2 regions of the Pseudoxanthomonas sp. LARHCG66 genome follow, and region 2 is predicted to be linked to the other one. Evidence: predicted binding sites of a transcription regulator. Region 2 holds the regulator's gene; the other holds the start of a gene.

Region 1 (14,920 bases), on a different contig from region 2:
GATGCACCAGCACGTCCAGCCGTTCGCGCTCCACGCCGAACAGGTGATGGGCCTCGATCAGTTCCAGCCCCTTGTTCATCAGGGTCGCCGAGTCGACCGAAATCTTCGGGCCCATCGACCATTTGGGATGGGCGACGGCCTGTTCGCGCGTGACCTCGGCGAGCGCCGCGCGGCTCCAGCCGCGGAACGGGCCACCCGACGCGGTCAGCACGATGCGGCTGACCTCGCCCTGAGCCTGTCGTGAACGCAGACACTGGAAGATCGCGTTGTGCTCGCTGTCTATCGGGATGATCTCGGCACCCGCGGCATCCGCGGCGGCGGTCATCAGCTCACCGGCGAGGACGAGCGACTCCTTGTTGGCCAGCAGCAGGCGCTTCCCGGCGCGGGCCGCCGCCAGCGTCGACGACAGGCCGGCGGCACCCACGATGGCGGCGACGACGATGTCGCAGCCCGGGTCGGACACCAGCGCGTCCAGTGCGGCGGCCCCGGCATGTGCACGAGTCGCCAGCCCGGCGTCGGACAGGCCGTCACGCAGGCGTGCGAACTGGCTTTCGTCGGCGACGACGGCATGGTCCGGGCGGTGCAGGACGCACAGCGCAAGCAACGCATCCACACTGCTGCCGGCGGCAAGCACGCTGGCGCGATAACGCTCGGGGTGGCGCGCGACGACATCCAGCGTCGATGCTCCGATGGAGCCGGTCGCGCCGAGAACCGCCACGTTGCGTTGTGCGTGCGCGGCCATGCTCAGAATCCGAAGACTTCCTTGCCCAGTACGAAGATGGGCAGTGCCGCCAGCACGCCGTCGATGCGGTCCAGCACGCCGCCATGGCCGGGGATCACGTCGCCCGAATCCTTGGCGCCGACATGCCGCTTGAGCAGGCTTTCGAACAGGTCGCCGACCACCGAGAACAGCACGGTGAACACCGCCACCAGCAGCACGCCGGGCACCTGCGCCACGTCTACACCGGCGATGAGTGCACCGACGCCCGCCACCAGCATGCCCGCAGCCAGGCCACCGAGCAGCCCTTCCAGCGTCTTGTTGGGGCTGATGCGCGGAGCGAGCTTCCTGCCGCGGAACCAGCGGCCGCCGAAGTGGCGCCCTGCGAAATATGCGCCGCTGTCGGCCGCCCAGACGATGGCCAGCGCGACGAACAACCAGATGTGTCCGTTCGGCTCGGAGGAGTGGATCAGGCCCAGCGCGCACCAGGCGGGCACCACGGCCAGCGTGCCGGCGGCCAGCTTGAACACGCGCGCCCAGGTCTCGTGATCGGACGCGAAATGGAAGAAGCGCAGCCACAGCAACGCCAGCAGCCACCACACCGCGCCCACGAGGGCCATCAGGCGCAAGGGGACCAGATCGGTGGATCCGCGCGATGCCCACACCAGCAGCACCATCAGCAGCAGGTTGGCGGTCAGCAGCACGGTGCGCTGCAGGGTGTCGTCGATCTCGGCGAGCTTGAACCACTCCCACAGCCCGACCAGGAACACCAGCGCCGCCAGCATCACCAGCCACGACGTGGGCAGCAGCAGGATCGCGCCGATGGCGAAGGGCGCCATCACCAGCGCTGCGATGACGCGGGTGCGGGTGGCGCTGGGCGTGCTCATGCGGTTGTGTCCTCGTGGGTGCCGCTGGCGATCTGCGCGCTGGTCAGGCCGAAGCGGCGCTCGCGCTGCGCGAAGTCGTCCAGGGCGCGCTGCAGCAGCGTCGCGTCCAGGTCGGGCCACAGTACGTCGGTGAACCAGAGTTCGGTATAGGCCAATTGCCACAGCAGGAAATTGCTGATGCGATGGTCGCCACCGGTGCGGATGAAGAGGTCGGGCGGCGGCAGGTCGGCCAGTGCGACGTGGGCGCCGAGCGTTGCTTCGTCGATGTCCTCGGGGCGCAGGCGTCCGGCGGCGACGTCGGTGGCCACTGTACGCGCCGCGTGCGCGATGTCCTGGCGCCCGCCATAGCTGGCCGCGATGACGAGGTGCAGGCGCGTGTTGCCGCGGGTCAGCGCCTCGGCTGCGTCCATGCGTGCGCGGATGTCGGTGGAGAATCGTGCGCGGTCGCCGATGAAACGCACGCGCACCTCGCGGCGGTGCAGTTCGTCGACTTCGCGGTCCAGCGCGTTGAGGAACAGCTTCATCAGCGCGCCGACTTCTTCCTCGGGGCGACCCCAGTTCTCGCTGGAGAACGCGAACAGGGTCAGCGCGCCGATGCCGCGTTCCAGGCAGAAATCGATGCAGGTATTGACCGCGCGCGCGCCGGCGCGATGGCCGATCACGCGCGGACGGCGACGTCGTTCGGCCCACCGGCCATTGCCGTCCATGATGACGGCCAGATGGCGGGGCACGGACGCGGGGACGGCAGGGGACATGGCAGTCCTCAGACCGCCATCAGTTCCTGTTCCTTGGCCTTGACCACGTCGTCGACGTCCTTGATGGACTTGTCGGTCAGCTTCTGGATCTCGTCCTCGGTACGACGTTCCTCATCCTCGGTGATCTGCTTGTCCTTCAACAGGTCCTTGACCTGCTGGTTGGCATCGCGGCGGATGTTGCGGATCGCCACCTTCGCGTCCTCGCCTTCGCCATGGACGACCTTGGAGAGCTCCTTGCGGCGTTCTTCGGTCAGCGCCGGCAGGTTCAGGCGGATGGTGGTGCCGGCGGTATTCGGGGTCAGGCCCAGGTCGGATGCCAGGATGGCCTTCTCGACCGCGCTGACCATCTGCTTTTCCCACGGCGTGATCGTGAGCGAGCGGGAGTCGGAGACGGTCACGGTGGCGACCTGGCTCAGCGGCATGTCCGATCCGTAGTAGTTGACCTTCAGGTGCTCGACCAGGGCAGTGGAAGCGCGTCCGGTGCGGACCTTCACCAGCGTGTGGCGGAGCGCCTCGATGCTCTTGGTCATGCGCGCCTGCGCGTCTTTCTTGATGTCGTTGAGCATCGCCCTTTCCGTTGCAAAGCCTGTAAACGACCGATTATAGGGCGATTCGGTGCCGTTGCCGACCGTCCGCGCGCCGTTCAGTGGGAATGATGCGGCGCCGCATCGTGCAGGTCATGGCCGCACATGGCGCCGCGTTCGATCTGCAGGGTGGCGTGGTTGATGCCGAAGGTGTGGTCCAGCGCATGCACGGTGGCGTCGATGAAGGCATCGTGGTCGTCTTCGCGCGCCCGTACCAGGTGGGCGGTCAATGCGATCTCGCCCGCGCCCAGCGACCAGATGTGCAGGTGGTGCACGGCCGACACGCCGGGCCGGGCCTTCAGGAACGCGCCGACCTCGACCGGATCGATGCTCGGCGGCACGGCATCCATCGCGGCATCGAAACTGTCGCGCAGCAAGCCCCACGAGCCCACGGCGACCACCACCGCGATCAGCAGCGCCGTGGCCGGGTCCAGCCATGCCCACCCCAGCGTGGCCATGCCCACGCCGGCAAGCACGGCGGCCAGCGACACCGCGGCATCCGCCATCAGGTGCAGGAAGGCGCCACGCTTGTTCAGGTCGTGGGCGTGCCCGTCCTTCACCAGCCACGCGGCGCCCAGGTTGACCAGGATGCCCAGTGCCGCCACCACGATGACGGGTGTGGCGGGGATCTCCGGCGGCGCGCTGAAGCGCCGGAAGGCCTCCCATCCCAGTGCACCGGAAAAGACCATCAGCAGCACCGCGTTGGCGAGCGGGGAGAGCAGGGTGGCGCGACGCCAGCCGTAGGTGTGCCGGCCACGCGGTGCGCGCCTCGCCAGGGCGGCGGCACTCCACGCCAGCGCCAGTCCCAGCACGTCGCCGAGGTTGTGCAGGGCATCGGACAGCAGCGCCAGCGAATTGGTGTGGAAGCCGTAACCGGCTTCGAGCACGGTGTACGCCAGGTTGATCAGCGTGACCCAGGCGAAAGTGTGCGTCGCCGACGCGTGCGGGTGGGCGTGTGGCCCGTGACCGTGGTGGTGTCCGTGTCCCATGGTGGACTAGGGTGCCGGCCGGGGCTGGCCGGACACTATTACAGCAAGCGAAGGGGCACGCGCCGCGGGAAGGTCTTCAGCCCCGACCGCGCCCTGCCCACGTTCCGGCGCACGCGATTGCGCCCCGTGCAGACCGGATGGCGATGGAAAGCGCTGCCACATGCCCATTCGAACCTCGCGGCGTTCTGTCCACCGTCGGGGCTGAAGCCCCGCCCACAGGGAGCTCAGCCGCGCCCTTTCACCAGGGTGCCGACATGTTCGCCGCGCAGGATCCGCATCAGGTTGCCGGGCACGGACAGGTCGTAGATGCGCAGCGGCACGTCGCTGTCGCGGCACAGGGCGAACGCGGCAGTATCCATCACCTGCAGGTTGCGCGCGATGACATCGTCGTAGGTCAGCTGGTCGAAGCGCTTGGCGTCGGCGTGCTTGCTGGGATCCTTGTCGTAGACCCCGTCCACCTTGGTGGCCTTCAGCAGCAGGTCCGCACCGATCTCGATGGCGCGCAGGGCGGCGCCGGAATCGGTGGTGAAGAACGGGTTGCCGGTGCCTGCCGCGAAGATCGCGATGCGGCCTTTCTCCAGGTGGCGGATGGCGCGGCGGCGGATGTAATCCTCGCACACGTCGTTGATCTTGATCGCGCTCATGACGCGGCACTTGGCGCCCAGCTTTTCCAGCGCGTCCTGCATGGCAAGCGCGTTGATGACCGTGGCCAGCATGCCCATCTGGTCGCCGGTGACGCGGTCCATGCCGCCTGCGGCCAGTCCCGCGCCGCGGAAGATGTTGCCGCCGCCGATCACCAGGCCCACCTCGGCTCCCGCGTCGCGGGCCTCGATGATCTCGCGCGCGATGCGGCCGATCACGGCCGGGTCGATGCCGTAATCCTCGGCTCCCATCAGTGCCTCGCCGGACAGTTTGAGCAGGATGCGGCGATAGACCAGGGGGGCGGGCATGGTGAGTTCTCGGCGTGGGGAAACCGCGGCAATTCTAGCCGAGCGCGTCGCTTCAGTCGCCGGGTTCGTAGATCGAATACAGTTTGCGCGCGGTTTCCAGCACCTCCCACGTGCCGGTGAACCCTGCGGGCACGACGAAACTCTGGCCCGCTTCCAGCACGATGTCCTCGCCATCATCGCTGCGCAGGCGGACGCGCCCGCTGAGCAGGTGGCAGAACTCGTGCTCGGTGTAGTGCACCCGCCATGCGCCCACATCGCCTTCCCATACGCCGCAATGGAAACGGTCATCCCGGGTGGAGTAGGCGTTCCCGACCGCCTGCAGGGGGCGCCCACGGATCAGTCGCTCGGCGGCAATGGGTGCTCGCGCAGCCGCCTCCAGCGTGTGTGGCACGGGAACGATGCGGGACATGGGTGGGACCTGCGGCCGGGGCGGATATGATGGCGCTCCTTCCCGCCATCCATCAAGGAACGGACATGAGCGTGCGCACCCTGCAGGAATTCCTCGCATCATCGAAGGAAAAGGATGCGACGGCCGACGCATTCGAACTGGAAAGCCCGCATCTGCTGGAAGTCCGGTTGAACGGTCTGGTCTGGGCCAAGGCCGGCGCGATGGTCGCGCGCAAGGGCAGCGTGAAGTTCACCCGCCAGGGCATGCTGGAACAGGGCCTGGGGAACCTGCTGAAGAAGGCCGTCAGTGGCGAAGGCATGCAACTGATGAAGATCGAAGGGCAGGGGCGTGTCTACCTGGCCGATGCCGGCAAGCGGATCACGCTGCTGCGTCTCGCGGGGGAATCGATCTTCGTCAACGGCAACGATGTGCTTGCGGTGGAGGCCAGCATCGAGAGCCGGATCACGATGATGCGCAAGGTCGCCGGCATGCTGTCGGGAGGGCTGTTCAACGTACGCCTGAGCGGACACGGCATCGTCGCCATCACGTCGCACTACGAGCCCCTCACGCTGCCGGTGAATGCGCAGACCGGGCCCGTGTTCACCGACCCGAATGCCACCGTGGCATGGTCGGGTGGATTGACGCCGGAGATCATCACCGACATTTCGCTCGGCACCCTGCTGGGCCGCGGCTCGGGCGAGAGCATCCAGTTGCGTTTCGCGGGCGACGGCTGGGTGGTGGTACAGCCTTACGAAGAAGTGGCGCTGCAACCGAGGCAGTAGCCACGGGGCCTGTCAGGGGCCGATGGCGCCGACCGATACCCGGTTGCGGCCTTCGCGCTTGGCGCCATACAGCGCTTCATCCGCCGCGCGAAGCAGGTCATCGACGTGGCGGAACTGTTCCAGTGCACCCTGCGTGGCCAGCCCCGCCGAGAAGGTGATGTGCAGTGGCTGGCCGTCGACATCGGCCATCGCCACGCCGGCCACCTCCGACAGGATGCGCCGCACGACCTGGGCGGCGGCCTCTTCGCCGATGCCCGGCAACACCACCAGGAACTCCTCGCCGCCATAGCGGGCGACGATGTCGCTGCCGCGCACCTGCCGCATCAGCGCCTTGGCGAAATTGCGCAGCACTTCATCGCCGACCAGGTGTCCCCAGCGGTCATTGACCTGCTTGAAGTCGTCCAGGTCGATGAAGGCGATCGACAGCGGCCAGCCGTGCCGCGTGGCGGCATCGAACTCCTTCTCAAGCACTTCTTCCAGCTGGCTGCGGTTGTAGGCCCCGGTCAGCGGGTCGCGCCGCACCTCCTCCGCCAGCCGGCGCGCACGGTCTTCGTGCTCGTTGGCTTCCTTGCGGGCACGCGCCGCGTCCTGGATTTCGCGCAGGTTGCGCACGACCAGCAGCTCGCGTGCCTGGTCCAGCAAAGCCTGGATGCGGGCCGGTGGGGCGGGGGGAACGTCGAACAATGCGTAGACCTCGGGCAGCGCCACGAGCATCTCCTCGGTCAGGGCGAGGAACCCCGGGTAGTCGATCCCGAGCCGCGTGGCGGCCTGCATCGCCGCATGGCGATGCGCTTCCTCCGTCCGCGCTTGGTCCATTCCAGCCAGCCAGATGTCGGCAATGTGGCCGGACACGGCCACGCACGCATTGAACGGGGTGTCCGACGCGGGCATCTCGCTCTCGATGATCGCTTCCCTCAACAGCGCCGGCAGATTCCACTGCCGCGCCAACCACCCGCCCACCGTGGCGTGGTCGCACCCCAGCCAGTCGCGCTCGGCGGCCAGCAGTTCGGCATTGCCCACGGCGCGTTCGACCAGTCGCGCATAGTCATCGCCCAGGACTTCCAGCAGGGCCAGCACGCCGATGTCCTGCAGCAGCCCGGCCAGCATCAGCTCTTCCACCTTGCTGATGCCGGCACGCTGGCCCAGCACCCGGCTGGCCAGCGCGGCGATGACGCTGCGACGCCAGACGCGCTCCTGCGCGGCAGGATGGGTGCCGCTGCCGCAGCGTGACAGGGAGAACCCCAGTGCCAGCGTCAGGGTGGCATTCAGGCCCAGCACCGTGAGCGCCTGCGAAAGGTTTTCCACCCTGCGGCGACTGGCGTAGAGCGGGGAGTTGGCGATGCGCAGCATGCGCGCGCTCAATGCCGCATCCAGGCCGATCGCATCGGCGGCCGTCGCCATCACCACGTCCGGATCCTGCGCGAGCTCGATGATCCGCAATGCAACGCCGGGCGGGCTGGGCAGATTGCGGCAATTCAGCAGCTGGGCTTCGAGTTCGGGACGCATCCGGGTGCGGGCCACGCAAGTGGGAATTGCCGGCAGGATGCCAGCAATGCGCGACGAAGTGTCACGTTTGAAACCAGTTTCGGCACGGAACGTGCAAACTTGAGTCGTAGTCGACTAACGGTCACGGCGTGCGCGGCGGCATCCGATCCCGCCCGCTACGCGGGCAACAAAAAAGCCGCGGTTCCCCGCGGCTTTTCCGTCGAAGCGGAGAGGGAAGGCTTACGCCAGCCCGGCCTGCTTCATGACTTCGGCGGCGTAGTCTTCCACCACCTTCTCGATGCCTTCGCCGACCACCAGGCGCTGGAAACCGACCACGTCGGCACCGGCGGCCTTCACGACCTGCTCGACCGACTTGTCGCTGTCCAGCACGTACGGCTGGCCGTACAGGGTCACTTCGTTGACGATCTTGTTGATCTTGCCGGAGATGATCTTCTCCAGGATGTCGGCCGGCTTGGCCTTGTCCTTGTCCGACATCTTCGCCAGCTCGATTTCCTTTTCCTTCGCCACGAATTCGGCCGGCACGTCGGCGGCCTTGTTGTGCGGCGGGTTCATCGCGGCGATGTGCATCGCCAGGCCGCGGGCCAGTTCGGCGTCGCCGCCCTTGACCTCGACCAGCACGCCGATCTTGCCGCCGTGCACGTAGGCCGCGACGTTGTTGGCGCTGTCGATCGACACCAGGCGACGGATCTGCATGTTCTCGCCCAGCTTGGCGATGGCGGCGGCGCGGGCTTCCTCGACGGTCTCGCCCGAGGCCAGCTTGGCGCTCTTCAGCGCTTCCACATCGGCGGCGCCCGAGGTCAGCGCGGCCTGCGCGATGGCGTCGGTGAAGGCGATGAAGTTGGCGTCCTTGGCGACGAAGTCGGTCTCGGAGTTGATCTCGACCAGCACGGCCTTGCCGCCGTCCTGGGCCACGGCCACGCGGCCTTCGGCGGTGACGCGGTCGGCCTTCTTGTCGGCCTTGGCCAGGCCCGACTTGCGCAGCCACTCGGCCGCGGCGTCGATGTCGGCGTTGTTCTCGGTGAGTGCCTTCTTGCACTCCATCATGCCGGCGCCAGTGCGCTCGCGCAGTTCCTTGACCAGGGAAGCGGTGATTTCCACGGGATTACCTCTGTTTGGATTGGCAAAGCCCCTCTCCCGTCGGAAGAGGGGTTGGGGTGAGGGTGCGGCGGAGTCGCGATGCATGCAGCGTCGACGTGCTCCGTACCTTCATCCGCCCTTCGGGCACCTTCTCCCGATGGGAGAAGGCGGAACATGGGCCGCCGCGCAGCATGGCGCGGCGGCATTGCAGCCGGATTACTCGGCGGCGGCTTCGTCGGGCTTCTTGCCGGCGGCCTTCTTGGCCGGGGCGCGACGGGCACCCTTGTCGTCGCCGCCTTCGGCGAACTCTTCCTCGCGCACGCTGGCGGCGTTCGGCTGGGCGGCCTTGCCTTCCAGCACGGCGTCGGCGGCGGCACGGGCGTACAGCTGCACGGCGCGGATGGCGTCGTCGTTGCCGGGGATGGCGTAGTCGACCAGGGCCGGGTCGTAGTTCGAGTCGACCACCGCGATCACCGGGATGCCGAGCTTCTTGGCTTCCTTGATGGCGATGTCTTCATGGCCGATGTCGATGACGAACAGCGCGTCCGGCAGTCGGTTCATTTCCTTGATGCCGCCCAGCGAGGCCAGCAGCTTCTCGCGCTCGCGGCGCAGGCCCAGCACTTCGTGCTTGACCAGCTTCTCGAACGTGCCGTCGGTTTCGGCGGCTTCCAGTTCCTTCAGGCGGGCGACCGACTTCTTCACGGTGGCGAAGTTGGTCAGCGTGCCGCCCAGCCAGCGCTGGGTCATGAACGGCATGCCGCAACGCTCGGCCTCTTCCTTCACGGCCTCGCGCGCGCTGCGCTTGGTGCCCAGGAACAGGATGGTGCCGCGCTTCTGCGCGACGCCCGAGATGAAGTTCATCGCGTCGTTGAACAGCGGAACGGTCTTCTCGAGGTTGATGATGTGGATCTTGCCGCGGGCACCGAAGATGTACGGCGCCATCTTGGGGTTCCAGTAGCGGGTCTGGTGACCGAAATGGACGCCGGCTTCCAGCATCTGGCGCATGGTGACTTGGGGCATTGCAGTAACTCCATCGAAGGGGAACCCACCGCCCGGTTCAATGGAGGACGGTGCCCGTGAGGGCGGGGTTCCGGGGTTGGGCCTCCCTGCGGCGTCCGTGTCCGAACCCTTCAGCGAAGGGCACCCCGGCACGGGTTGGGGCAGCAGGTGTGGATTCGTCGGTGTCGCCCGACGTGGGCGGTCCGGACCGGGCAACCCCGGGCACGAAGCTGCGGGAGTATAGCCGCCTCCAGCCCCCCGCCGCAAACGGTACGGATCGCCTTGGGCTGGGCCTTCTCCCGTGGCCGTTCAGCCCGGGCGCCAAATGGGGGATAATCGGCCACATGGCCATCCAGCTGAAAACCCCCGAAGACCTCGCCCAGATGCGCATCGCCGGCCGCCTGGCCGCCGAAGTGCTGCAGGTGGTCGCCCCGCACGTGAAGCCGGGCGTCACCACCGCCGAACTGGACCGCATCTGCCACGATCACATCGTCAACGTGCAGAAAGCCATCCCGGCCAACGTGGGCTACAAGGGCTTCCCGGCGACGGTCTGCACCTCGGTCAACAACGTCATCTGCCATGGCATCCCGAGCGAAGCGAAGGTGCTCAAGGATGGCGACATCCTCAACATCGACGTCACCGTCATCAAGGACGGCTGGCACGGCGACACCAGCCGCATGTACATCGTCGGCACCCCGTCGGTGATGGCGAAGCGGCTGGTGGACACCACCCGCGAAGCCATGTTCCGCGGCATCCGCGCGGTGAAACCGGGCGCCACCCTCGGTGACGTGGGCCACGCGATCCAGCAGTACGCCGAAGCCGAGCGCTTCAGCGTGGTGCGCGAGTACTGCGGCCACGGCATCGGCAAGGTCTACCACGACGAGCCGCAGGTGCTGCACTACGGCCGCCCCGGCGAGGGCGTGGTGCTGAAGCCGGGCATGACCTTCACCATCGAGCCGATGATCAACGAGGGCGCGCGGCATACCCGCGTGCTGCCCGATGGCTGGACCGTGGTCACCAAGGACCGCAAGCTGTCCGCGCAGTGGGAGCACACCGTCGCGGTGACCGAGGACGGCGTCGAGATCCTGACCCGCGTGCCGGGCGACGACAACGACCTGTGAGCACCACGACAGCCGCGAACGGACACGCGACGCGGCTTCCGGACATCGGCCCGGACGTCGCCGATGACGCGGCCTGGTCGGCGGCGGCGCGCGCCTCGCTCGGCCATACCGATGCGCGGCTGGACAAGCGCTTCGACCAGGACGACGGCATGGACCGCATCCTCGCGCTGCGCGCGCGGGCGGTGGACCACCTGCTGAAGGACGCCTGGCTGCGCTGCATCCCCGCGGATGCGCCGATGGCGCTGTTCGCGGTGGGCGGATACGGACGCGGCGAACTGTTTCCGCAATCCGACGTCGACGTACTGGTGCTGGCCGCACCCGACGTGCAGCAGGCCCACCACGATGCCGTGGCGCGCTTCTTCGCGATGCTCTGGGATGCTGGCCTGCCGATCAGCCACAGCGTGCGCTCGGCGAGCGAATGCACGGCCGCTGCCGCCGCCGACCAGAGCGTGCTGACTGCGCTGATCGAGGAGCGGCTGATCGTTGGCGAACCGGTGGACGAAGGCCTGCTGATCGATGCCATCGGTCCGGCCCGGGTCTGGCCACCGCGCGATTTCTTCGTCGCCAAGCGCGAGGAGCTGCGCATCCGCCACGCACGCTTCGGCGACACGTCCGACAATCTCGAACCCAACATCAAGGAAGGCCCGGGCGGGTTGCGCGACCTGCACACCCTGGGCTGGATGGCGCTGCGCACGTTCGGCGTGCGCGACCTTGAGCCGCTGGTAGGCCTGGGCCACCTGGGCCAGGACGAAGCCCTCGCGCTCGCGCGCGAGCGGCGTGCGCTGGGTCGCCTGCGCTACGGCCTGCATCGCGTGGCAGGTCGCCCCGAGGAGCGCCTTCGCTTCGACTACCAGAAGACGCTGGCGCAGCGTCTTGGTTTTGCCGATGACGCGGGAAGCCTGGGCGTCGAGAAGATGATGCAGGGCTTCTACCGCAGTGCCGCCATCGTGCGCCGGATCAGCGACCGCCTGCTGCAGCGCTTCGAGGAACAGTTCGACGGCGAGGCATTGCCCGAACCGCTGGATGAGCGCTTTGCGCTGCGTCGGGGTTATCTGGCCGCGCGCGAGGTGGCCTGGCCCGGGGACGATGTCGCCCAGGTGTTCGCGTTGTTCGCGACATGGGCGGCGCACCCGCAGATCCGTGGCCTGCATTCGCGCACGGCGCGTGCGCTGGCGGAATCGCTGCCCAGGCTGTCGGCGTACCCGGCGGCCGACCGGCTGCAGCGTGATGCCTTCATGGCGCTGCTGCGCGGCCCGCGCGCGGTGGAAACGCTGACCCGCATGGCGCGCCTGGGCGTGCTGGGGCAGTGGATCCCTGCGTTCGCCCGCGTGTCGGGGCGCATGCAGTTCGACCTGTTCCATGTCTACACGGTGGACCAGCACACCTTGATGGTACTGCGGAACATCGCCGCATTCGCCGCCGGCCGCGCCGACGACCGCTTCTCCATCGCGCACGAAGTCTGGCCACGCCTGCGCAAGCCCGAACTGCTCCTGCTGGCCGGCCTGTTCCATGACATCGCCAAGGGGCGTGGTGGCGATCATTCGGAGCTGGGCGCCGTGGATGCACGCGAGTTCTGCGTGGCGCACGGGCTCAGCGAGGCGGACACCGCGCTGGTCGCGTGGCTGGTGGAACAGCACCTGCGCATGTCGGTGACGGCGCAGAAGCAGGATATTTCCGACCCGGACGTCATCCACGGCTTCGCCACACTGGTCGGAGACCGCGAGCGGCTGGACTATCTCTACCTGCTGACCTGCGCGGACATCGCCGGCACCAGCCCCAAGCTCTGGAACGCGTGGAAGGACCGGCTGCTCGCCGATCTGTACTTCGCTGCGCGGCGCGTGTTGCGCGAAGGGCTGGAGAATCCGGTCGCCGTGGACGAGCGTCTCGACGAAGCGCGCGGAAGCGTGCGTGCGCTGCTGGAAGTGCAGGGCATGGCAGCCGCCCAGGCGGACGCCCTGTTCGCGACCATGCCTGAAGAAAGTTTCCTGCGCTTCCGTCCGGAGCAACTGGCCTGGCAGGCACAGGCCATCCGGGGCGCGATGCCTGGCGAGACGCGGGTGCGCGCACGCCGCATCGCCGACGACGCGGACGCGATGGAAGTGTTCGTGCATTCGCCGGACCGTGACGGCCTGTTTGCCGCGATCCTCGCCACGCTCGACCGCATGGGCTTCGCGATTCACCAGGCACGTGTGCTGGTGGGACCCCAGGGCACCGTCTTCGATACGTTCGAAGTCCTGCCGGCCGATGCCTATGCGCCGCGCGATCCCGTCGAGGTGGCGCGCGGCCTGGGCGACGCGCTCGCGCGGCCGCTGGACAGCGTGCGTACGTCCCGGCGCGCCGTGCCGCGCCAGCTCAAGCATTTCCGCTTCGCACCGCGCATCGAGTTCGGCACCACGCCGGACGGGCGCAGGACCATCCTCGGCCTGGTCGCGCCTGACCGCCCGGGACTGCTGTCGGACGTGGCCCAGGTGCTGCGCCGGCAGGGCCTGCGCGTGCACGACGCACGCATCGCTACGTTCGGCGAGCGGGCGGAAGACGTTTTCCAGATCACCGACGAGCACGACCAGCCCCTGACCGGCGCGGCCATGCAGGACGCGTTGCGCGACGCGCTGCGCGCCGGCCTCGATACCCCCACCTGAGCAGAACCCAGCAGGACCTTTGATGACCCGCAAAGCCAGCAAGAACGAAGAACTAAAGTCCACCATCGAGAGCGCGTTCGAGCGCCGCGCCGAGCTGACGCCGGCCGAGATCGAGGGCTCCACCCGCACCGCCATTGAGCTGGCGATCGAGGGCCTGGAGAGCGGAAAACTGCGCGTGGCCGAGCCCGACGGCAAGGGTGGCTGGAAGGTCAACGAATGGCTGAAGAAGGCCGTGCTGCTGTATTTCCGCGTCAACGAGATGGAACTGGTCGAAGCCTATCCCGCGCCGTTCTGGGACAAGGTCGAGGCGCGCTTCGGCGCCTTCGACGAGAACGATTTCCGCAAGCTCGGCGTGCGCGTGGTGCCGGGCGCCATCGCGCGCCGCGGCACGTACTTCGGCAAGGACGTGGTGCTGATGCCGAGCTTCGTCAACATCGGGGCGTACGTGGGCGAAGGCACGATGGTCGACACCTGGGCGACCGTCGGCTCCTGCGCGCAGATCGGCAAGCACTGCCACCTGTCGGGCGGTGCGGGCATCGGCGGCGTGCTGGAACCGCTGCAAGCCAGCCCGACGATCATCGAGGACCACTGCTTCATCGGCGCGCGCTCGGAAGTCGTCGAAGGCGTCGTGGTCGGGCACCACAGCGTGATCGGCATGGGGGTGTTCATCGGTCAGTCCACGCGCATCTACAACCGCGCCACCAAGGAAATCACGTACGGCTACGTACCGCCGGGCAGCGTGGTGGTGTCCGGTTCGCTGCCGGCTGCCGATGGTTCGCATTCGTTGTACTGCGCGGTGATCGTCAAGCAGGTCGACGAGAAGACCCGGAGCAAGACCAGCGTCAACGAATTGCTGCGCGGATTGGCGGACTGAGCGATGGCGACGACGCTCTACGGTTTGAAGAACTGCGACACCTGCAGGAAGGCGATGAAGTGGCTGGACCGCTTCGGCGTCGCGTACACGTTCGTCGACTACCGCGACAGCCGGCAGTCGCCCGAGACGCTGAAGGGCTGGGCGGACAAGGCGGGCGGCTGGGATGCGCTGATCAACAAGTCCTCGACGACCTGGCGCCAGTTGCCGGACAACCGCAAGGCACCTGGCTCCGATGCGGAGTGGAAGTTGCTGCTGAAGGAGTATCCGCAGCTGATCCGCCGCCCAGTGGTGATCACGGGTGAAGACGGGTTTTCACAGGGCTTCAGCGACAATGGGTTCAAGAAGATCTTCGGAGCCGGCGCGTGAGCGATGTCGTCGAACTCTCCAGCGAACTGATCCGCCGCCATTCGGTGACGCCGGATGACGCAGGTTGCCAGCAGGTGCTGGCGACGCGGTTGGGCCAGGCCGGTTTCCACTGCGAACACCTGCGCTTCGGCGACACAGACAATCTCTGGGCCACGCATGGCGCCGGTTCGCCGGTGCTGGTGCTGCTCGGGCACACCGATGTCGTGCCTCCCGGGCCGCTGGACGCGTGGACCAGCGATCCCTTCGTGCCCACCATCCGCGATGGCGTGCTGTATGGCCGTGGTA
Region 2 (14,920 bases):
ATGTCCATGTTCATTGCGGTGGAGCCCTGTGGCGGTATGCGAAGTGGGGAGGAAGTGCGGGGCTCAGCCCAGGACTTTCTGGACGGTGGCGACCAGCTGTTCCGGATTGAACGGCTTGACCAGCCAGCCGGTGGCACCAGCGGCCTTGCCTTCGGCCTTCTTGTCGGCGGCCGATTCGGTGGTCAGCATCAGCATGGGCGTGAACTTGTAGTCGGGGATGCCGCGCAGGGCGCGGATCAGCGAGATGCCGTCCATGTTGGGCATGTTGACGTCGGTGACCACCGCGTTGAACTTCTGCCCCTGCGCACGTCCCAGCGCGACCTGGCCATCTTCGGCTTCATCCACCGAATAACCCGCCGAAGTCAGGGCGAAAGCGACCATCTGTCGCATCGAGGCCGAATCGTCCACTACCAGAATGCGTGCGCTCATGCGGCGTTCTCCACTTGTTGCATGTTGTTTTCGTTGTTGGTGGTCGCCAGGCCAAGCTGCGGCGCGAGGCCGAGCAGGCGTGCCGCGTCGCGGAAGTTCTGGCTGACCGCGCTGAAGTCGGTGGCCAGCCCGGCCTGCTCGCGCTGGCGCACGAAGCTGCACAGCACCTGCAGGCTGGCGGTGTGCACGCGCTGCACCGTGCCGGCGTCCAGCACCAGCGGGCCAGGCTGTGCGACATGCATGGCCAGGTGTTGCTTGAGGTCGGTGGCGGCCTCGATGCCGAGGTCATCACCCAGGGGCACTGCGCTCATCGTGTCTCCGGAAGGGCGGCTCTAGTGGGGTATCGGCGCACGCGGGCCACTCTTGAGCGTCCGGTGTGAATATGTGATGCGCGTCGACCTGCCATCGCCATGGCCTAGGTGAGCAGCTGCGAGGCATCCAGCAGGATCACCGCACGTTCGTTGAGGCGCGCCACGCCGCGGAACAGCGGGTTGGCGATGCGGCCGACGCGGGCGTTGTCCGGGGATTCGATCTGGTTGTCGGTCAGGTTGGCGACGTCCTCCACCGCGCTGACGCGCAGGCCGAGGGTCTCGCCATGCTCCTCGAGCACCACGATGCGCGTGGCGGCATCGGTGTCGATCGCACTGCGGCCCAGGTACAGGCCCATGTCGATGACCGGCACCACCTGCCCGCGCAGGTTCATCACGCCCAGCATGTGCGGCGCGGCACCACGCAGGGGCAGCAGGGTGGCGGGGCGCACGACCTCCTGCACCTTCAGCAGTTCCAGCGCGTAATGCTGCTGGTCGCAGCGCAGCCGCAGCCAGCGGGTCTTGCGTTCGGTCGCGCGGCGGCGCTCGCCGGTATCGGGCAATGCCTCCTGCAGGTAGGGCTTGCTCGGCAGCGGCGGCAGCGCGCGCGGCGCCTGCACGGGGCGTGCAGCGGGTGCAGCGACCGGAGCGGCGACCGGCGCGGGTTCGGAAACCCGCGCGGTAGGCGCCGCGCTTCCGTGCAGGTCATCCAGCAGGGCCTCGAACTCGTCGTCGCTGATCATGTCGCTGGCGCTGCCTGCGCGCGCAGGTGCGACGGCGAGCGCAGGCGCGGGCGGGGCGGTGACGACGGGTTCGCTGGGAGGACTGGTTACGGCGGTGGGCGCGCCGCTGCCGTGCAACTGGTCCAGCAGCGCTTCGAATTCGTCGTCGCCGATCATGTCGGCGTCGCTGCCTGCACGTACCGGTGCGATCGCCAGCGCAGGGGGAGCTTTGACGTTCGCGGCGGGCGATGCCGGTGTGTCGGCCGCATCGGGCGATGTCCCGGTGGCGGCTGTTTCCGCGGCGACCGCGGTCAGGGACGGGGCGGCGGCGGTCGCCGTGCCCACGTCGCCCAGCAGGTCGTGCAGGTAGTCGTCGAGGACGGCGGGCGTGGTCATGCGGCTTGCTCGGTGGCGCGTGCTTCCGTCAGCAACAGCCAGTCCAGGGCGCGGCGGTACGCCGACAGGCCGCGGCCGGGATACTGCGCGGCGGGGCTGGAACGGGTCAGTGCATCGACGCTGCAGATGCGCGTGTCATTGGGGATGGCGTCGTTCCAGACGCGTCCGCCGTACTCGTCCTGCATCGCCTTCAACGTCTCGGCACCGGTGCGGGTGCGCTTGTCGTAGAGCGTGGGCAGGATCGAGACCGGCAGTTCGCGATGGCGCGAGCGCTGGATCATGTCGGCGGTGCGGCACATGCCTTTCAGGCCGTGCAGCGCCAGCGGTTCGGTCTGGGTCGGAATGATGACGTGGTCGGCGGCAGCCAGCGCATTGACCATCAGCAGGCCCAGCGTGGGCGGGCAGTCGAACAGCACGTGGTCCCAGGTCTGGCCGCCGCGCGCGAGCGCATTGGACAGGGCCAGGCCCAGACCTGGCTGGGTGGCGCTGCGGCGCTCCAGCGTGGCCAGTGGTGTCTGTGCCGGAACGAAGGCGAGGTTCTCGATCTCGGTGGCGCGCGCCACGCTGGCGAGCAGCGGCGGCTGCTCGTCGAACAGGTCCAGCACGCCGGCAGGCTGCGGCTCGGCGGGCACGCCGAACGCGCGCGTCAGCGACGCATGCGGATCCAGGTCGACCAGCAGCACGCGACGGCCACGCATGGCCAGGGCGCGCCCGAGGGCGAGGGTGGTGGTGGTCTTGCCGACGCCGCCTTTCTGGTTGGCGATTGCCCACACGCGCATCACTGGACTCCTTCATGGACCTGGGGCGCCGGCGGCGCTCCGGGCATGGGCGACGCGGCGTGGGTCGGCAGCGACGGCAGTGCGATCACTGACGGCGCTTCGACGGCCTGTTCCTGGGCATGCAAGTTCGGTGCCGGGCCGGCCGGGCTGGCCAGGATGATCAGCAGCACGCGGCGGTTGGCGTTGCGGCCTTCGAGGGTGGCGTTGTCGCCGATCGGCCGGAACTCGCCGTAGCCGATCATCGCCAGCCGCTCCGGCGGAATTCCGTCGCGGACGAACAGGTGCACCACGCTCGCCGCACGGGCCGAAGACAGTTCCCAGTTGGACGGGAACTGCGCGGTGCGGATCGGGCGGTCGTCGGTATAGCCTTCCACGCGCACCGAGTTGGGTACGTTGCCCAGCACTTCCGCCAGCTTGCCGACGGTCTGCTGCGCCTGCGGATCCAGCGCCGCCGAGCCGGTGGCGAACAGGATGTCGCTGTTGATCTGCACTTCCAGCCACAACTCGGAGCGCTTGATGACGACCAGCTTCTCGTCGATCAGCGGTGCCAGCGCGCGCTCCAGGTCATCGGCGATGCGCTTGAGCTCGCCCTGTGCGCTCTGCAGGCCCTTGGCGTCCAGCGAGAGGTTCATCTGCGAGGCCATCGCCGCCAGCAGAGTGACGTTGGGCGAAGGCGAGGGTGCGGAGGGTCCCTGTTTGGCACCGGACTTGATCGGCGAGGGCCGGTCGAAGTCGGCACCCTGCAGCTGGTGGTTGCCCACCTGCACCGGGTTGATGGTGCGCGGGGCACCGCCGAAGGCCGCCGTGAGCGCATCGGCCATCACGCGGTACTTGCCCTCGTTGATGGTGGAGATGGCGTACATCACCACGAAGAAGGCGAGCAGCAGCGTCATCAGGTCGGCGTAGGGGATCGCCCAGGCCTCGTGGTTCGCGTGCTCCTCGTGTTTCTTCCTGCGCGCCATCGCCGTCGTTCCGCAGGGATCAGTGCAGGAAACCGGCCAACTTGGCCTCGATGTTGCGCGGGTTCTCGCCCTGCGCGATCGCGATCAGGCCTTCGATGATCATTTCCTGTTCGCGGCTGCGCCCACCGATCACGCTCTTGAGCTTGCTGGCGATGGGCAGGAAGAACAGGTTGGCCGAGGCGATGCCGTAGATCGTCGCGGTGAACGCGGCGGCGATGCCATGGCCCAGCTTGCTGGGGTCGGCAAGGTTCTTCATCACCGCGATCAGGCCGAAGACGGCGCCGATGATGCCCAGGGTGGGGGCGTAGATGCCCATGGCCTCGAAGACCTTGGCGGCCGCGAGATCCTGGTGTTCCTGGCCGTTGAGGTCGATCTCCATCATGTGGCGGATCGATTCGGGCTCCACGCCGTCCACCAGCATCTGCAGGCCCTTCTTCAGGAACGGGTCGTCCTGCTGGTTGACCAGCGGCTCCAGCCCCAGCAGGCCCTGCTTGCGGGCGATGTTGCTCCAGTCGACGATCTCGGCGATCAGCGCATCGCCATCGGTGCCCGGTGGCCGGATCACCCAGCGCACGATGGACAGCGCGCGCTTGAATACCGGCGGCGGCGTATGCACCAGGATCGCGGCGATGGTGCCCAGGATCACGATGACGAAGGCCGCCGACGACCACAGCGAGGACAGGCCCGCGCCCTTGAGGATGCTGCCGCCTACCAGGGCGACCAGCGCCAGGATGAGTCCGATGAGGCTGAAGATGTCCATGTGCAGATCTATCGGCCCGGTTCAGGTGGACTTGAGTCGTGAGTCCTGTAGGAGCGACGCAAGTCGCGACCGTGATCACACAGACACCGGGTTGTCATGCCGCGCGTGATCTGGAATCGCGAGCTGTCGCCTGGCGATTGCAGCAGCGACGTTATTTGCGACCGGGTCACACCGCCATCCAGGCGTCATGTTGTGCAGGGCGTGCGGTCGCGACTTGCGTCGCTCCTACAGGGAGCACAATGCGTCACGCCGTCGCGCGCAGGCCGTCCACGTCGAGGATCAGGGCCATGCGGCCGTCGCCGATCAGGGTGGCGCCTGCGTAGCCGGGCAGGCCGCGCACGGCGCGTGGCAGGGGCTTGATGACGACTTCTTCGCGGCCGCGCACCTGATCGACGATCAGGCCGAAGCGTTGTTCGCCCATCTGCAGCACCACGATGGTGAGCAGGGGCGTCATCACCGGGTCCACCTGCAGCCAGTGGCGCAGGTCGACCAGGGGCAAGGTATGGCTCTGGCGATCCAGCACGGCCTGGCCATCGAACCAGCGCAGGCTTTCGGACGGTGCGTGCAGCACTTCCATCACGCGCGCGAGCGGCAGTGCATAGACGGGGTCGCCGGCCTGCACCAGCAGGGTGGGCAGGATCGCCAGGGTCAGCGGCACGCGGATGACGAAACGGCTGCCGCGCCCGATGTCGGAATGGATGGTGATCTGCCCGCTGAGTTCGCGGATGCGCGATTGCACCACGTCCATGCCCACACCGCGGCCTGAGATGTCGGTGACCTCGGCCTTGGTGGAGAAGCCGGGCAGGAAGACCAGCTGCAGGCATTCGTCGTGGGTCAGACGCGCGGCGGCTTCGGGATCGATCAGGCCCTTTTCGAGCGCCTTGGCCCGCAGGCGTTCGGGATCGATGCCGGCGCCGTCGTCGCGGATTTCGATGGTGACGAAGTCGCCTTCCTGCTGCGCCGACAGGCGTACGTGGCCGGCACGCGGCTTGCTGCAGGCTTCGCGCAGGCTGGGCACTTCGACACCGTGGTCGATGGCGTTGCGGACCAGGTGCACCAGCGGATCGGCCAGCGCTTCCACCAGGTTGCGGTCCAGCTCCGTCTCGGCGCCGACCAGTTCCAGGTCCACTTCCTTCTGCAACTGGCGGGCAACGTCGCGCGCGACCTTGGGAAAGCGCGAGAACACCTTGCCCACCGGCTGCATGCGCGTGCGCATCACCGCCGTCTGCAGGCGCGCGGTGGCGATGTCGAGGCTGCTGACGGCGCGGTCCAGTTCTTCGTCGCGGATGCGCGCGCGCAATGTCTTCAGGCGGTTGCGCGACAGCACCAGTTCGCCCACCAGGTTGACGATGGCGTCCAGCCGCTTGGTGTCCACGCGGATGGTCTGTTCGGTTTCGCCACCGGTTTTCGCGGCCGGCTTCGGCGCGGCCGGTTTCGCGGGCGAAGGTGCCGGTCGCGCGACGGGTGCGGGCGCAGCGGCGCGGGTGGGTGCGCCATCACCGTGCAACTGGTCCAGCAAGGCCTCGAACTCGTCGTCGCTGATCAGGTCCGCGCCGGCCGCAGCGGGCGCGGCGCTTGTCGCGGCGGTGGGTTTCGGCGCGGCGGGTGCGGCATCCCCCCGGGTATCGAACTGGTCGATCAGCATCTGCGGGGCGTGTGGCGGGTCTTCGCCGGCACCGATCGCATCCAGCATCTGTTGCAGCCAGTCCAGCGATTGCTGGGCGGCATCGAAGTGTTGCGGTTCCAGCGTCGCCTGGCCGGCGCGCACCAGGCCCAGCGTCTCTTCGGCCGCATGGCACAGGTTGACCATCGGCTGGATGCCGAGGAAGCCGGCGCCGCCCTTCAGGGTGTGGAAGCCGCGGAATACCGCGTTCAGCTGCTCGCTGTCGGAGGGGTCCTGTTCCAGCGTGACCAGTTGCTCGCCCAGCCGGTCGAGGATTTCCTGCGCTTCGATCAGGAAGTCGGCGGCGATTTCAGGGGTGACGGCGGACATGGGCGGGGCAGGTACCGGGACGGGTGATCAGCGGGAGGAATCGAGCAGGTGCAGGGCGTGCGCGTGGCGACGCCGCAGGAAGCGGCCGACCAGAACATCGCAGACCAGCAGCGATCCCACGAACAGCAGGACGAGGGGATGGCAGGAACGGCGGGCGGAAGCGTCGGGCATGGCAGGTCTCCGGTTCCGCTGCGCGTTCGCGGGTGCCTACAGCCCCAGTCCGGAGAGCAGGTCGTCTGCGTCGTTCTGTGAAAACGCGTTGCGGTCCAGACCAGCAACGGCCGGACCGGCCAGATCTGAAGGGTTCTTCTTCTCCGGCGGCGGCAGGCCCAGCGCGCCGAAGCCCTCGTGCACGCGACGGACGATGCCCGCGACGCGACGGATGATCTGGCCGGTGAGGTCCTGGTAGCTCTGCGCCAGGGCCATCTCCGACAGCCCCTTGCCGATGCTGTCCACCAGCGCCGCCTGCTCGGGCGACAGCGCGGTGCCCTTCAGTTGGGTGGCGTAGCCACGGCACTGTTCGGCCAGGTCCAGCGTGGTGTGGCTGGCCTGTTCGGTCATTTCCACCACATGGTCCAGGCGCGCGCAGGCGTCGTCCAGCTCGCCCGGTCCGGTGGGCGGCAGTTCGCCCAGCGTCTGCGCCAGCTCGCGCGCCAGGCGGCCCAGGCCCTGCATCATCGGCTGCGTGCGCCAGGCGGCGATGGCATCCAGTTCGCGGCGCCAGCCGGCTTCGTCGCCCTGTTCCAGGGCATCCAGCGCGTGCTGCAGTTTTTCCACCAGCGCGGCGCGTGCGCCGGCGACATCGGCCACGGCGCTCATCAGGCAGCGGCTCCCAGGCGTTCGAAGATCTTGCCCAGCTTCTCTTCCAGCGTCTGCGCGGTGAACGGCTTGATGATGTAGCCGTTCACGCCGTTCTGCGCCGCCTCGATGATCTGCTCGCGCTTGGCCTCGGCGGTGACCATCAGCACCGGCAGGGTCTTGTAGCGGTCGTCGGCGCGGATGGCCTTCAGCAGCTCGATGCCGGTCATGCCGGGCATGTTCCAGTCGGTGACCACGAACTCGAAGCTGCCCTGGGACAGTGCGGTCAACGCGCTGTTGCCGTCTTCGGCCTCGGCGGTATTGGTATAGCCCAGGTCATTGAGCAGATTCTTGATGATGCGGCGCATGGTGGAAAAGTCGTCCACGATGAGGATGCGCATGTTCTTGTTGGCGGTCACATCGAACTCCAGTAAAGCGTGCCCGGTCAGGGGCTACGGCAAGGCAGGGGCTGCACGCGGCGGCCTACCGGAGCCTTATCGGCAGGCCGTGGGGATTCTTCAGTCGTTGTCTTCCAGGCCGGCGTCGGCCTTCTCGAACACCTGCAGGCGTCCGCGCAGCCGCACCATGGCCTGGCCGTGGATCTGGCAGACGCGCGACTCGCTGACGCCGAGGACGGCGCCGATCTCCTTCAGGTTGAGCTCCTGCTCGTAGTACATGGACAGCACCAGCTGCTCCCGTTCGGGCAGGTGGCCGATGGCCTTGACCAGTTGCTGGCGGAACTCGCTGCGCTCCAAGTGCTGCTGCGGCGAGGGGCCGCCGGTACGCGCGGTGTTGGGTTCGCCATGGTCGTCGATGTGCGATTCCAGGCTCAGCACCTGGCCACGCGCGGCATCTTCCATCAGGCGCAGGTATTCGGGCAGCGGCATTTCCATCGCGCTCGCCACTTCGGTGGCGATGGCGGCACGGCCGGTGCGCTGTTCGATCTCGCGCACGGTGGCGGCCGCCTGGCGGGCGCGACGGTGGACCGAGCGCGGTACCCAGTCGCCGCGGCGGATCTCGTCGATCATCGACCCGCGGATGCGGATGGAGGCGTAGGTCTCGAACGAGGCGCCCTGCTCGGCATCGTAGCTGCGCGAGGCTTCCAGCAGGCCGATCATGCCGGCCTGCACCAGGTCGTCGATCTCCACGCTGGCCGGCAGGCGCGCGGCCAGGTGATGGGCGATGCGGCGGACCAGGTCGGCATGCTGGGTGACGAAATCGTTCGCACTGCTGCGTTGTACGGCGCGGTATTGGGCGGCGGCGGTGTTCATGCGGCGACTCCCCGCTGGATCAGGCGTTCGACGAAGAACTCGACGTTGCCGCGCGCTCCCAGCGGCGGCTGCCAGCGTGCGGTCATGCGCGCGATCTCGGCGATGGCGCGGGCCGATGGGCTGCCCGGATAGGCTTTCACGACGGGCTGCTGGCGCTGCACCGCACGGCGCAGCCAGTCGTCCTGCGGCACCGCGCCGAGGTAGTGCAGGGCGACATCGCCGAGGAAACGCTCGCAGACGCGGGCGAGTTTTTCATACAGCTTCCGGCCCTCGTTGGGGTCGCGGACCATGTTGGCGATGACGTGCACGCGGTCCAGGCCGCGCTCGCGCGCGAGCACCTTGATCAGCGCGTAGGCGTCGGTGATCGAGGCCGGCTCGTCGCAGACCACCACCACGGTGTCCTGCGCGGCCTGGCAGAAGGTCAGCACGCTGTCGGTGATGCCGGCGGCGGTGTCGACCACCATGAAATCCAGCGCCCGCTGCAGTTCGGAGAACACGTTGACCAGGCCCACGTGCTCGGCCGGCGCCAGTTCGGCCATGTGGCGGAAACCCGACGAGGCGGGAACCACCAGCACGCCCTCGGGGCCTTCCAGCAGTACGTCTTCCAGTCCGCAACGTCCTGCGACCAGGTCGGCGAGGGTGAACTTCGGCGACAACCCGAGCAGCACGTCCACGTTGGCCAGGCCCAGGTCGGCGTCCATCAGCAGCGTGCGCTTGCCCATTTCGGCCAGCGACACGGCCAGGTTGACCGACACGTTGGTCTTGCCCACGCCGCCCTTGCCACCGGTGATGGCGATGACGCGCACGGGATGGAATGCGCCGGCGGCCGGCGGCGTGCTGCGGGGATTGGTCTGCAGCAGGTGGTCAGGCGACATGGGTGGCCTCGGTCGAGCAGGGTTCGTCGGCTTCGCGGCGCAGCTGGTCCAGCCGCAGCACGAGGTGGGCGCTGTTGGCGCGGTGGAGATCGTGGGGAACGCGCTGGCCGTCGGTTACCCAGGTCATCGGCAGCTGGTGGTCCACGACTACCGACAGGGCGCTGCCCAGGCGGCCTGTCTCGTCCAGCTTGGTCAGCACCACGCCTTGCGGCTGCACGCTGCTGAAGCGGCGGACGACCTCGTCCAGGTCGGAGAAGTGCGAGTTGGCCGGCAGGCACAGCAGGGTCTTCACCTGGCCCGATGCGCGCAGCCAGTTGAGCTGGCCCACCAGGTTGCGGTCGCGCTGGCCCAGGCCGGCGGTATCGATCAGTACCAGCTTGTAGTCGCGCAGGCGCTCCAGCAGCAGTGCGAGGGCCTGTGCGCTGTCGGCCTCGTGCACGGCGATGCCGAGCTGGCGGCCGTAGCCGTGCAGTTGCTCGCGACCGCCGACCCGCACGGTGTCGGTGGTGATCAGCGCCACGTCGCGTGCGTTGTAGCGCTGCGCGAAGCAGGCGGCGAGCTTGGCGATGGTGGTGGTCTTGCCCGCGCCGGTGGGGCCCACCAGCGCGATGACGCCGCCGGTTTCCAGCAGGTCGGTGTCGACCACCGGCAGCTTCTTCGACAGCAGGCCCAGCATCAGGCCACGGCCGCGGTGCAATTCGGTGTCGGCGGGAATCTGCAGGGCGATGTCGCGGGTGATGCCGGCGTCGAAGCCGTAGTCTTCCATCAGTTCCATCGCCTGCATCCGCACCGGCGAACCGCGCAGGCGTTCGTCGGTGAGGCGGTGCATCTCGCGCTCGATCATCTCGCGCATGGCGGACAGTTCGCCGCGCATCTGCACCAGCTGCTCGTCGCTCTCGCGGGCGTGCGTGGCGTTGTCGGTGACGACGGTCAGCGTCGGTACGGTGACGGCAGCGGGCGCCGGTACCGGTGCGATCACCGGTGCACGCGTGGCGTGCAGCGCGACGACCGGCGCAGGCTCGGGTTCCGGCAGCGACACCGGCGGCGCGATCGAGGGCAGCAGCGCATCCAGATCGAGCGTGTCATCGGCGTCGGCGCGCGGCGCGGGCTGACGGCGCGGCGGTGCTGCGGGTTCGCTCGCGGCGACCGGCTCGTTGGCGGGAGCGGCCGGCAGGCAGGCGGCCAGCTTGGCGGCGAAGGATTCGGGTTCGATCAGCAGCGGCGCGATGTCGCGGACGACCGGCGCCGGAATCTCGCCGGTGATCGGCGCGGGCGTGGCGGCCACCGGCGCGCGTGGCGCTGCGACGGGCGCTGCCGGCGGTGCGATCGACGCGGGTGCGGCGACGGCCGGCTTGGCGGTCCCGGCACGCGGGGCAGCGGGGACAGCCGGCTGGCGGCGGGCGAAGTAGCTGGCGGCGGCTTCGGCCGGTGACAGGGCCGGAGCGTTCGCGGTCGGTGCCTGCGGCGCCGGGTCGAGCAGCGGATGCAGCGGCGCAGGGGGCGTGGCCGGGCGCATCGCTTCCAGCGTGCGCTGCACCAGCGCTTCGTCGTAATTGCTGGCAGCAACGATCTCGATGCCATCCTCGGTCACCCGGTTGGACAGGATCACCGCGTCCGGGCCGTGTTCCTGCCGGACCATCGCGAAGGCGGTGCGCATGTCGGGGGCGACGAAGCGTTTGATTTTCATGGCGTGCTATCCGGTTCGATGTCGCGTCGGGTTCTGCTGCTTCCGGTCTCAGCTGATCGTGCCGACCAGCTTCAACCGCTTGTCCTCGGGAACCTCGCTGTAGGCCAGCACCGACAGCGAGGGGACGCTGTGGCGGACCAGGCGGGCGAGGGCGGCGCGGACCGAACCCGGTACCAGCACCACCGCAGGCTCGCTGCGGGCTTCCTGCTTGTTCACCACGTCGGCGAGGCTCTGGTGCAGGCGTTCCGCCAGTCCCGGTTCCAGCGCCGCGCCGGTTCCCTGGGTACTGTCCTGCAAGACGCGTTCCAGATTCGGCGCCAAGGTATAGACGGGCAGTTCCGGCGCCATGCCGGAGATTTCCTGCACGATGAAGCGGCCCAGCGAGGTGCGTACCGCAGCGGTGAGCGCGGCGGGATCGCTGTTCTGCGGGGCGAACTCGACCAGCGCCTCGACGATGCGGCGCAGCTGGCGGATCGGCACGCGCTCGATCAGCAGGTTCTGCAGCACGCGCACCACGGTGGCCAGCGGCAGCGCCTTCGGGGTGAGGTCCTCGACCAGCTTCGGCGCGCTGCGGCCCAGCTGGGACAGCAGCTGCTGCACTTCCTCGTGGCCCAGCAACTCCGGCGCGTGTTCGCGCACCAGGTGCGAGAGGTGGGTGGCCATCACGGTGGCCGGATCGACCACGGTATAGCCCAGCGATTCGGCGGTGGCTTTCTGGTGCGACTGGATCCACACCGCGTCCAGCCCGAACGCCGGGTCCTTGCCGGGGATGCCGTCGATGGCGCCGAACGCGCCGCCCGGATCGAGGGCCAGCTCGCGGTCGGGATGGATCTCGGCCGACGCCACCGGCACGCCATGCACCAGCAGGCGGTAGCCGTTGGACGGCAGTTCGAGGTTGTCGCGGATGTGCACCGGCGGCACCAGGAAGCCGAGGTCCTGGGTCAGCTTGCGGCGCACGGCCTTGATCCGCGACATCAGTTCGCCGCCCTGGTTCTTGTCCACCAGCGGGATCAGCCGGTAGCCGACCTCCAGGCCAAGTGGGTCGACCGGGCGCAGCTCGTCCCAGGTCAGTTCGGCGTTGCGGTCGGGGGCACCGGGTGCGGGCAGGGCCGCCAGGTCGCCGGCAGCGGCTTCTGGGCTTTCCTGGGTCCGCTTCCACATTTTCCAGGCCAGGTAGCCCAGGCCGGCCGCCAGCGTCAAAAAGGCGACGTTGGGCATGCCGGGCACCAGCCCGACCAGGCCCAGTACGCCCGCCGACACCGCCAGCGCCTTGTGCTGGCCGAAGGCCTGGCCCATCACCGCCTGGCCCATGTCCTGCGAGCGCGAGGCGCGCGTCACCAGCATGGCAACCGAAGACGACACCAGCAACGCAGGCAGCTGCGCGACCAGGCCGTCGCCGATCGACAGCAGGGTGTAGGTGGAGGCCGCGTCCGCCGCCGCCATGCCGTGCTGGAACATGCCCACGGCAAAGCCGCCGACCAGGTTGATGAACAGGATCAGGATGCCGGCGATGGCGTCGCCGCGGATGAACTTGTTGGCACCGTCCATCGCGCCGTAGAAATCGGCTTCCTCGCGCACTTCCTCGCGGCGGGCCTTGGCTTCCTCGCGGGTCAGGATGCCGGCATTGAGGTCGGCGTCGATGGCCATCTGCTTGCCGGGCATCGCGTCCAGGATGAAGCGCGCCGACACTTCCGAGATGCGCCCCGCGCCCTTGGTGATCACCACGAAGTTGATGATGGTCAGGATGGCGAACACGACGATGCCGACCGCGTAGTTGCCGCCCACCACGAATTCGCCGAACGCGGCGATGACCTTGCCGGCGGCGTCATGGCCGTTCTGGCCATTGAGCAGGATCACGCGGGTGGACGCCACGTTCAGCGCCAGCCGCAGCATCGTGGTCATCAGCAGGATGATCGGGAAGATGGTGAAGTCGAGTGGCCGCTTCACGTACACCACGGCCAGCAGCACCACCAGCGAGATGGCGATGTTGAAACTGAAGAGGGCATCCAGCACCGGCGGTGCCAGGGGCACCACGATCATGGCCAGCAGCGCCAGCACGACCAGGGGTGCGCCGAGGCCGTTCTTCAGCATCTCCATCCAGCGCATGCCGCCGACCGGTTGCGCGCTCATGCCTTGCCCCCGTGCTCATCCACGTCCACCGCTGGCAGGTCGGGCAGCGGGGCCTCGCCGACGCGCCAGGCACGCAGCTGGTACACGTAGGACAGGATCTGGGCGACGGCGGCGTAGAGTCTCACGGGGATTTCCCGGCCAAGTTGACCTTCGCGATACAAGGCGCGTGCCAAAGGGGGCGCCGAGACGATGGCGATGCGGTGGGCATCGGCCACTTCGCGGATCCGCATGGCCAGTTCGTCCACGCCCTTGGCGACCACCGTGGGTGCGCCCATCTGACCGGCCTGGTATTTCAGCGCCACCGCGTAATGGGTCGGATTGACCACGATCACGTCGGCGGTGGGCACGTCTTCCATCATCCGGCGCTGCGACAGCTGGTGCTGCATCTGGCGGATGCGGCCCTTGACCTCGGGGCTGCCCTCGCTTTCCTTCATCTCTTCGCGGAGTTGCTGGCGCGTCATCTTCAGTTTCCGCAGCCAGTTCCATTTCTGGTACGGCGCGTCGATGGCGGCCAGCAGGATCAGGCCGCCGGTGGTCGCCAGCAGCAGGGTGCTGGTGAACGTCAGGCCGCTGCGCACAGCCTGTTCCAGCGGCATGGTCAGCAGTTCCCGCAGCGGGTTCAGGCCCAGCTTCACGCAGATCGCCGCCGCACCGCCGATCAGGGCCACGCGCAGCAGCGACTTCAGCAGTTCGGCCACGCTCTCGGCGCCATACAGCCGCTTGAGGCCGGCGGCGGGGCTGAGCCGCTTGAAATCCGGCATCAGCGCCTTCTGCGAGAACTGGAAGCCGCTCATCGCGATCGGTGCGGCCAGGCCGGCCAGCACGCAGATGCCGGCCACCGGCGCGACCACCGCCAGCAGCTTCAGCAGCAGTAGGCCGACATGCCCGAACAGCTGGTCCGGCTGGCGCATCAGCGCGGGGTCGGGCGTCAGCGCGATCTTCATCCAGCCCAGCGTGTCGCGTGCCAGGCCCGGGCCCATCGCGATGATCGCCAGCACGCCGGCCCCGAAGACAGCCGCCGTCGCCAGCTCGCGCGAACGCGGGATGTTGCCCTGCTCGCGGGCTTCGCGGCGTCGTTTTTCGGTAGGAAGTTCTGTGCGTTCGCCGCTTTCGTCCTGCTCAGACATGGCGCGTTTCCGACGGGGTCGGAGGGGGCACTGCAAGACCTGTTCCAGTTCGCGACCGCGGTGCGACGTGGAATTGTCTAACGTCGATGGCAGCCGCTACGATGCGGGCCGATGCTCCGTCTTCTCCGCCGCCATTGCTTCCGGCTGCTGCGCCTGCCCGCGCTGGCGGTGCTGTTGCTGGCCGTGCTGGCGAACCCGGTACTGGCCTCGCTGGGCGACCTGCACGAGTTGGGCAGCGGCGGCGACCATCTGCATGCGGTCAGCGAACATGCGGGTGAATCCGCAGGCAACGACCATGGTCACGCGGATGGGGAGGCGGGCGAGGGGGATCTTCTGCACGCCCTGATGCACGCCAGCCACTGCTGCGGCCACCTGACCGCCATCGTGCCCGCGGCGATGCGCGTGCCTGCCATGAAGCTGCTTTCCGCTGCGCCCGTCGCGGCCACGATGGCGGTGCCACGCGCGCCGGCCACCTCCCTGCTGCGTCCTCCGATCAGCGCGTGATGTCCATGCCGGGCTGACGTCCTGTCGCCCGCGCTCCATCACCGACTTTCCGGAGAATTCCCATGTGGTTGCGACTGGCGGCATTGGCCGCCTTCGCGATCGCGCCGTGCGTGCATGCACAGGCGCCATCGCCCGCTGTTGAATCCCTGACGCTGGACGACGCCATCGCGCGCGTTGCC

What was found. Region 2 encodes FliA, which starts transcription of late flagellar genes. Its sites were predicted from a motif close to TAAAGTTTNNCNNNCNNNGGCCGATAA; they were not measured.
Region 1: the regulator FliA is predicted to act here: its motif matches at 7,636-7,662, upstream of ACIPRS_RS03285 (HDOD domain-containing protein).

Annotation. Positions count from the first base shown of each region.
Region 1 covers NZ_JBIXJW010000001.1:669,048-683,967, reverse strand. Annotated here, with positions in the region: gene ACIPRS_RS03325 (1-deoxy-D-xylulose-5-phosphate reductoisomerase) at 1-742, opposite strand, end outside; gene ACIPRS_RS03320 (phosphatidate cytidylyltransferase) at 745-1,605, opposite strand; gene uppS (polyprenyl diphosphate synthase) at 1,602-2,360, opposite strand; gene frr (ribosome recycling factor) at 2,369-2,926, opposite strand; gene ACIPRS_RS03305 (cation diffusion facilitator family transporter) at 3,004-3,933, opposite strand; gene pyrH (UMP kinase) at 4,158-4,883, opposite strand; gene ACIPRS_RS03295 (cupin domain-containing protein) at 4,936-5,292, opposite strand; gene ACIPRS_RS03290 (AIM24 family protein) at 5,358-6,053, shown strand; gene ACIPRS_RS03285 (HDOD domain-containing protein) at 6,066-7,559, opposite strand; gene tsf (translation elongation factor Ts) at 7,779-8,657, opposite strand; gene rpsB (30S ribosomal protein S2) at 8,853-9,656, opposite strand; gene map (type I methionyl aminopeptidase) at 9,980-10,756, shown strand; gene glnD ([protein-PII] uridylyltransferase) at 10,801-13,395, shown strand; partial or broken gene dapD (2,3,4,5-tetrahydropyridine-2,6-dicarboxylate N-succinyltransferase) at 13,442-14,269, shown strand; gene ACIPRS_RS03255 (arsenate reductase) at 14,273-14,635, shown strand; gene dapE (succinyl-diaminopimelate desuccinylase) at 14,632-14,920, shown strand, end outside.
Region 2 covers NZ_JBIXJW010000010.1:28,684-43,603, reverse strand. Annotated here, with positions in the region: gene ACIPRS_RS18635 (chemotaxis protein CheA) at 1-14, opposite strand, end outside; gene ACIPRS_RS18630 (response regulator) at 64-429, opposite strand; gene ACIPRS_RS18625 (STAS domain-containing protein) at 426-740, opposite strand; gene ACIPRS_RS18620 (chemotaxis protein CheW) at 845-1,855, opposite strand; gene ACIPRS_RS18615 (ParA family protein) at 1,852-2,634, opposite strand; gene motD (flagellar motor protein MotD) at 2,634-3,596, opposite strand; gene ACIPRS_RS18605 (flagellar motor protein) at 3,616-4,356, opposite strand; gene ACIPRS_RS18600 (chemotaxis protein CheA) at 4,601-6,349, opposite strand; gene ACIPRS_RS18595 (hypothetical protein) at 6,377-6,520, opposite strand; gene ACIPRS_RS18590 (protein phosphatase CheZ) at 6,557-7,168, opposite strand; gene ACIPRS_RS18585 (chemotaxis response regulator CheY) at 7,168-7,548, opposite strand; gene ACIPRS_RS18580 (RNA polymerase sigma factor FliA) at 7,666-8,418, opposite strand; partial or broken gene ACIPRS_RS18575 (MinD/ParA family protein) at 8,415-9,227, opposite strand; gene flhF (flagellar biosynthesis protein FlhF) at 9,283-10,980, opposite strand; gene flhA (flagellar biosynthesis protein FlhA) at 11,029-13,110, opposite strand; gene flhB (flagellar biosynthesis protein FlhB) at 13,107-14,237, opposite strand; gene ACIPRS_RS18555 (hypothetical protein) at 14,349-14,741, shown strand; gene ACIPRS_RS18550 (TolC family protein) at 14,804-14,920, shown strand, end outside.